Regions from separate parts of the Anaeromicrobium sediminis genome, predicted to be linked through region 2. Evidence: a T-box and tRNA genes for the amino acid it is inferred to sense, from the RefSeq annotation. Region 2 holds a T-box; the other holds one or more tRNA genes.
What was found. The T-box of region 2 lies ahead of alaS (alanine--tRNA ligase). A T-box ahead of a tRNA ligase gene usually reads a tRNA of that ligase, here a tRNA-Ala.
Positions count from the first base shown of each region.

Region 1: it has a tRNA-Ala gene. The T-box ahead of alaS (alanine--tRNA ligase) is inferred to sense a tRNA for this amino acid. The anticodon was not compared.

Region 1 covers NZ_NIBG01000012.1:40,758-44,189, reverse strand. The annotation lists gene CCE28_RS13710 (sirohydrochlorin cobaltochelatase) at 1-285, opposite strand, end outside; gene CCE28_RS13705 (flavodoxin) at 462-890, opposite strand; tRNA gene CCE28_RS13700 (tRNA-Ala) at 1,064-1,137, shown strand; gene CCE28_RS13695 (hypothetical protein) at 1,306-2,412, opposite strand; gene CCE28_RS13690 (hypothetical protein) at 2,577-2,930, opposite strand; gene CCE28_RS13685 (hypothetical protein) at 3,040-3,432, opposite strand, start outside.
Region 2 covers NZ_NIBG01000001.1:75,479-78,910, reverse strand. The annotation lists gene alaS (alanine--tRNA ligase) at 1-1,216, opposite strand, end outside; T-box leader at 1,265-1,486, opposite strand; gene CCE28_RS00365 (hypothetical protein) at 1,550-1,744, opposite strand; gene mnmA (tRNA 2-thiouridine(34) synthase MnmA) at 1,848-2,948, opposite strand; gene nifU (Fe-S cluster assembly scaffold protein NifU) at 3,067-3,432, opposite strand, start outside.

The sequences.
Region 1 (3,432 bases), on a different contig from region 2:
TTTTACTATCTTTTCATATTCATGACCAGGAATTATATGAAGTGGTTGTAATATGATCTCACTAAAACCATCTAACATGAATTTTTCTAAGGATTCTTCTAAAGTATCTATCCAGATATTTTCCCTAGTACCAAGCTTTTTAATAATCTTCTCAGAAGTATAGGCTTGTCTTACTTCATAATCACAAAAGGTTTCTTTTATCTTATCATTTATAGATTCAATGATTTTTCTTCCTCGTTCATAACTAGTACCAAAACTAACTATCAAAATACCCTTTTTAGTCATGCTAAATCCCCCTACATATGAGTTTATACTTATATTTTACACTAAATACGAGGTTTTAACTACATACTATAAAAAAAGAACTCTTATCCATCATCAGATAAGAGCTAAATATACGCATAACTTTTTTGAGGTTTTTACATTAATTCCATGTCAAATTTAAGTACTTGTTAAATCTATTATCCTACTAATTTTTCGCCTAGTTCTTTACACTGTTGTTCTCCATCGCTATCTGGAGTTAAATGAACCATTAATCCATCACCAACTATGTCAGCTCCATAATCACTCATTCTTTCTTCCCAATCTCTCATCCATTGGCCATCGCCCCAATCATAAGAACCAAATAAAGCTAGTTTCTTACCACCAAAACTTACATCTTTAAGACTTTCTACAAAAGGTTCCATGCTATATTCTTCTAATACTTCCGCTCCCATTGAAGGGCAACCTAATGCTACAAAATCAGCATTTTCTACCATACTTACGTCTGCATTATCTACAGTAACTAAATCTACTTCTACACCTTTATTCTTAACTCCCTCAGAAATTGATTGAGCCATAGCTTCTGTATTTCCTGTTCCACTCCAATATATTATAACTGCTTTTTTCATGAGCTTCATCTCCTCTTTTTTGATAATGATTATCATTTGCAATTATAATTTACCATATTATTTCTCATTTGTAAATAGTTTAATTTAAATTTTTTTAATAATAAATTGGGAACAATAAACATTGACATTATTTGTAATTTCTTTTAAAATATAATTTATAAGAATAATATTTTGGGGCCATAGTTCAATGGGAGAATAGTAGACTGGCAGTCTATTGATACGGGTTCGACTCCCGTTGGCTCCACCAAAGAAAAAAACTCTAGTATAAAAACTAGAGTTTTTTTCTTTGGCAAATTTACGGTTCCTTATTTAAATAAAATGAATAAATATATTACTCCTCAATACATGTACTTAATAAAATTATAGGGTTGAGATTTTCATATCCACATTATCATGCTAACACCAGCCTTATCATTTACTTTATTTCAGGCCTTTCAATACTAATGTCTTCACCTATATGATCATAATCAATCTCACAGTTCTCATACCCAATATTATTTAAAAACCCACCATATTCCCATACAATTTCATCTTGTGAATTAATCAATAGGGTTAAGTCAAATTCAGTATTGTCTCCATTTTCAAGGTAATTGACACGATCATTTATAGGATTTGCAAACGTGAAAGTTTCATTTTCACGAAATGTAATTTCATACATAGTTAAATCTCTCTTGATTTCTCCTGTTTTTGGTATTTTGACCTTCTCTAATTTACTAATATCCTCTTTAGATGCTCTAATCAATTTATTTAAAGAAATAATCCTATACCCTTTGAATGAATTGTACTCATATAATTTATCTCTATTATCCTCTGATAATTGGTTAGAAATCCAGGGCTTGTCTTTCCCTTCTTTTCTCATAAGGATTTGCCCATTTATATACACCTCTTTATAAGGTATATATTCGTAAACATTCTCATATGAAGATACAACTCTTAACTCTTTTCCATTAATTAAACCCTCAGCATGAATATGGTTTGCATAGCTGTCCTTAGGCCTTTGTACATAATCAACTGTAAATTCCCCCTTGAAATTTTCATTCTTTATAATGGCCTTATACAGCTCAGGATGGTTTTCATAGATATAGCTAGAAGTAGGTGGAGTAAATCCCAAATCCTCATTTTCTAAAATATCAGCCCAATAAATCAGACCCCAATAAACACCTGTGCACAAAATATATACTATTAAAGGAATTCGAACAGATGCCTTTTTGCCACCTAGCTTAATATGATTTTCGAACAACTCCTTCTGATCGTCTTTGTAAAAATTTGCAATTACTAGGTTTATCCCCCAAGAAATTAAGTTCATCTCTATAAAAGTTGACGCAACAATAATCCCTATAATAGCCAAAACAATGTAAAATGTTTGTGTCTTTACCTTATGGGTATATCCAAGTCTTTTATAATTAATTATATACATTATGCCGCCAGCAATAAAAGAAAAAAAAACACTTATCCAAAAAATACTCTTTGGACTCCAAATGGCAGGCTTATTATACTTTTCGTTAAATTCATTTTCAAACATCTACAACCTCCTTAGTTAAATAATACTCCATACGAGTTACTTTAATAATTAAAAGTGTCTTGATAGTCTTATATTAATAATTCATTCGCATAGAGTTTTTTTCATTAGAACATATTCAAAGATATCTATCACATGCTGATTGTCTCTCTCCCTTAAATCTACTCTTATTTTTCAAATATGTAGAGGTAAATAGAATCAATGAGTATAAAAATACCCACATAAAGGAAAATAATAGGATCAGACCTTGGTGAATTCATATTTAGATATTCATCTGTTATTTTTCCAATACTAGACAAAATCACGAAAAATAAACAACCTGCTATATATATAGCTCCAAACTGACTAAATGAGATACTATGAGTGATAAAAATTTCATGTATCCAAATAAGTATTCCAATAGGCATAAATACAAAACAAATTATTTTTATAAGTTTTGTAAAATTCCTACCTATATGATCATATATAATTAAACTTATAATACCTGATAGCACAATACCTATAATTGATTCCATATCCATAACATCATCTTCTCCTTACCAGACTACAAAGTTTATCATTTTTTTATGAAATTATTCTTTATAATTTTGTTTTTCTCTACTCTATTCTAATACGATAATCTATACAATATTAGGCAAATTTATCAAGAAGAGTGAAACCAACAACACCTATACACACTAAAATTATTACCATAATTAATACCATTATCATTTCTCTTCTTCTAGAATCATCACTATATTTAAAATTTCCCCAAATCCCAAATATCAATCCTAATGTTCCGAATATTACCAACCCAGGCCACAAATATTTATTATAAATAGGATTTTCATGGATACTACCTTTGTATGATCTTATAATCACTACAATAACTGTTGTTACTGTTAAGCAAGCATATAGTCCCGTCCATAAATACGACTCTTTCTTAATTCTACCTTTCACTAGATAATACATAAGAGCACAAGCTATAATAATTAATATATAACTCATTGTTTCATCTGGAATATAGTTTGAATATTGATAAGC
Region 2 (3,432 bases):
CTTTAGTTAGTTCAAGAGGGAATCCATAAGTATCATATAGTTTAAATGCTTTCTCTCCTGATAATACTTTATTCTCTTCTTTTCTAAGTTCTTCTATGTATTCTTTTAATATTTCACTGCCTTGATCTATAGTTTCTTGGAATCTTTCTTCCTCTATGGATATTACTTTTTTAATATAATCTTTTCTTTCCTCTAATTGACCATATGCCACCTTTGAAACTTCTATTACCTTATCAACTAAGCCGTTTAGGAAGGCTCCTTTGATTCCTAATAACTTCCCATGTCTAGCCGCACGTCTTAGTAATCTTCTTAATACATAGCCACGACCTTCATTACTTGGCATTATTCCATCACATACCATAAATGATACGGATCTAATATGGTCTGTTATTATTCTAATTGAAGTATCAGTCTTTTCATCCTTGCCATATTCTGCTTTACTTATATCTAATACAGCTTCTAATATGGCCCTTATAGTATCTACTTCAAATATGGAATCCACATCTTGCATTATACATGCTACTCTCTCTAAACCCATTCCCGTATCTATGTTAGGATTAGGTAGTGGATTATAATTTCCTTGTTCATCCTTGTTGTATTGAGTAAATACGTGGTTCCAAAATTCTACATATCTATCACAGTCACAACCTGGTTTACAATCCACATTGTCACAACCATACTTTTCTCCTCTATCATAATAAATTTCAGAACATGGACCACAAGGGCCTACTCCTATTTCCCAAAAGTTATCTTCTTTTCCTAATCTTACAATTTGCTCTTTAGGTACTCCAATTTCCTTATTCCATATTTCATAAGATTCATCATCATCTAAGTACACACTAACCCATAATTTCTCTACAGGCATGTTTAAATGTTTTGTTACAAACTCCCAGCCCCAAGCTATGGATTCTCTCTTAAAATAATCTCCAAAAGAGAAATTTCCTAACATTTCAAAGAAAGTTGCATGACGAGCAGTCTTTCCTACATTTTCAATATCTCCAGTTCTTATACATTTTTGGCATGTAGCCATTCTATTTTTAGGAGGAGTTTCTACTCCCATGAAATATTTCTTTAAAGGTGCCATTCCTGCACTAATAAGTAGTAAACTCTTATCCCCTTGAGGAACTAAAGAATAACTTTCCCTTGCATAATGATCTTTGCTTTCAAAGAAATCTAAGAATTTTTTTCTTATTTCATTTAAACCCATTTTTTCCATTTTCACACTCTCCTTTTTTTTCAAAAAAAAGATACTTTCATCCCCTGGGATAGGGACGAGAGTATCTCGCGGTACCACCCTACTTATTACATGTTACTGTAATCTCTTAGTAAGAGCATTATAACGTATGCCAATCGTTAACCTTTACTGTTATTTTCAAAGTTAATACTCCAAAGTTGCTTCTACCTTATCCGAATAGAGATTTCTCAGCCTAGAATCTCCTCTCTGTGAATTGAAATAAAGTGTACTCTTCTTTTTCATAGTATTTTTCTCATTTTTAATTTAACTTTAGTAGATTATATAAAAATTAGAACTATTTGTCAACGCATATTCTTATAGAATATTTCTTACCACATCCACCATGTCATTTGCCTTGTTAATTGCGTTATGACTTCTTCTCATTAATTTATGTCCTCTTCTCATTAGCTTTCTTCTTTGGCGAGGACTCATACTATTACTCATATAAGCACTAGTCGCCATTCCTATCATACCACCAGCAATAATTCCATACATAAATTTATTTCTCATAGTTATACTCCTTTTTATAATTTAAATTTTTTATATAGTATTATTATTTTTCCACTTTAAAATTTAAAAAATTCAATAAGTACACTAGAAAATATTTGATAAATTATATAGCTTTAGTTATAGTTCCTCCACCTAATAATAAATCACCATCATAAAATACCACTGCTTGACCTGGTGTTATAGCTCTTTGGCCTTCTTCAAATAAAACTTTTATAAGGCCATTACTATAATGATATAATTTAGCTTTAGATGGCTTAGAATTATATCTTATTTGACATTCAACTTCTAAGCCATCTACAAATTTACCTAAATGTATAAAATTTACATTTTCTGCTATTAAACCCATATTGAATACATCTTTATTATCTCCTAGTACCACTTCATTTTTAATTGGATCTATTCTAACTACGTAAGTTGGTTTTCCCAATGCGATTCCAAGGCCCTTTCTTTGGCCTATAGTATAATGTACAATTCCCTTGTGTTCTCCTAATATATTTCCATCTATATCTACGAATTTTCCTTTTTTAATTTCTTCTCCACGTTCTTCTTCTATAAACCTGCCATAATTGTCATCTTCAACAAAGCATATTTCTTGACTATCAGGCTTTGCAGCCGTATCTAGTCCTAAATCCATTGCTATTTTTCTTACTTCTTCCTTTGAAGAAAATTCTCCTAATGGCATTAATATATGTCTAACTTGATTTTGAGTTAAATTATATAATGCATAAGTTTGATCCTTTTTAATGGAATTAGATTTTCTAATTATGGATTTATCTATTGTTTCATCATATTGTATTTTAGCATAATGGCCTGTGGCCACATAGTATGCTCCTAATTGATGGGCTTTTTTTAGTAGTTCCTCAAATTTCAAATATTTATTACATGCAATACATGGATTTGGTGTTCTTCCATTCATATATTCATCCACAAAATAATCTATCACTTTTTTCTCAAAGGCCTCTTTAAAATTCACAACATAAAAGGGAATATCTAATTTATTTGCAACCCTTCTTGCGTCATCAACGGCTGATAAACCACAACATCCACCTTCCTTTTCTTGAAAATCTTCACCTTTTTCTGGCCATACATTCATCATTATTCCAATTACATCGTATCCTTGTTTTTTTAATAGGTATGCTGCTACAGAACTATCTACACCACCGCTCATTCCTATTACAACTCTTTTCTTATCTAAACTTTCCATCTTAATCACCTACTACTTTTAGTTTTATCTCTCTTTTCTATATTATTCTAACATATACAATAAAAATTAAAAGCTCAGAAAATCCTGAGCTTTAATTTCTATAACTTAGTATTAATTTTTACTCATGGTCATGACCATGATCATGATGGTCTTCATCTGGATTAAAATCTTTTAATTCATCAAATTGTAACCCATTTTTTTGAGCATAATCCAATATGGCACTTTTTATAGCTTGTTCTGCCAATACAGAACAGTGTATTTTAGGTGCTGGAAGACCGTCTAACGCACTTACAACCTGTCTGTTTGTAAGTTTTAAAGCTTCCTCTAAAGTTTTACCCTTAATCATTTCTGTAGCCACACTTGAACTAGCTATGGCAGATCCACACCCAAAAGTTTTAAACTTAACATCTTCAATAATACCATCTTTAACATCTAAATAAATTTTCATTATATCTCCACATTTGGCATTTCCAACTTGTCCTAC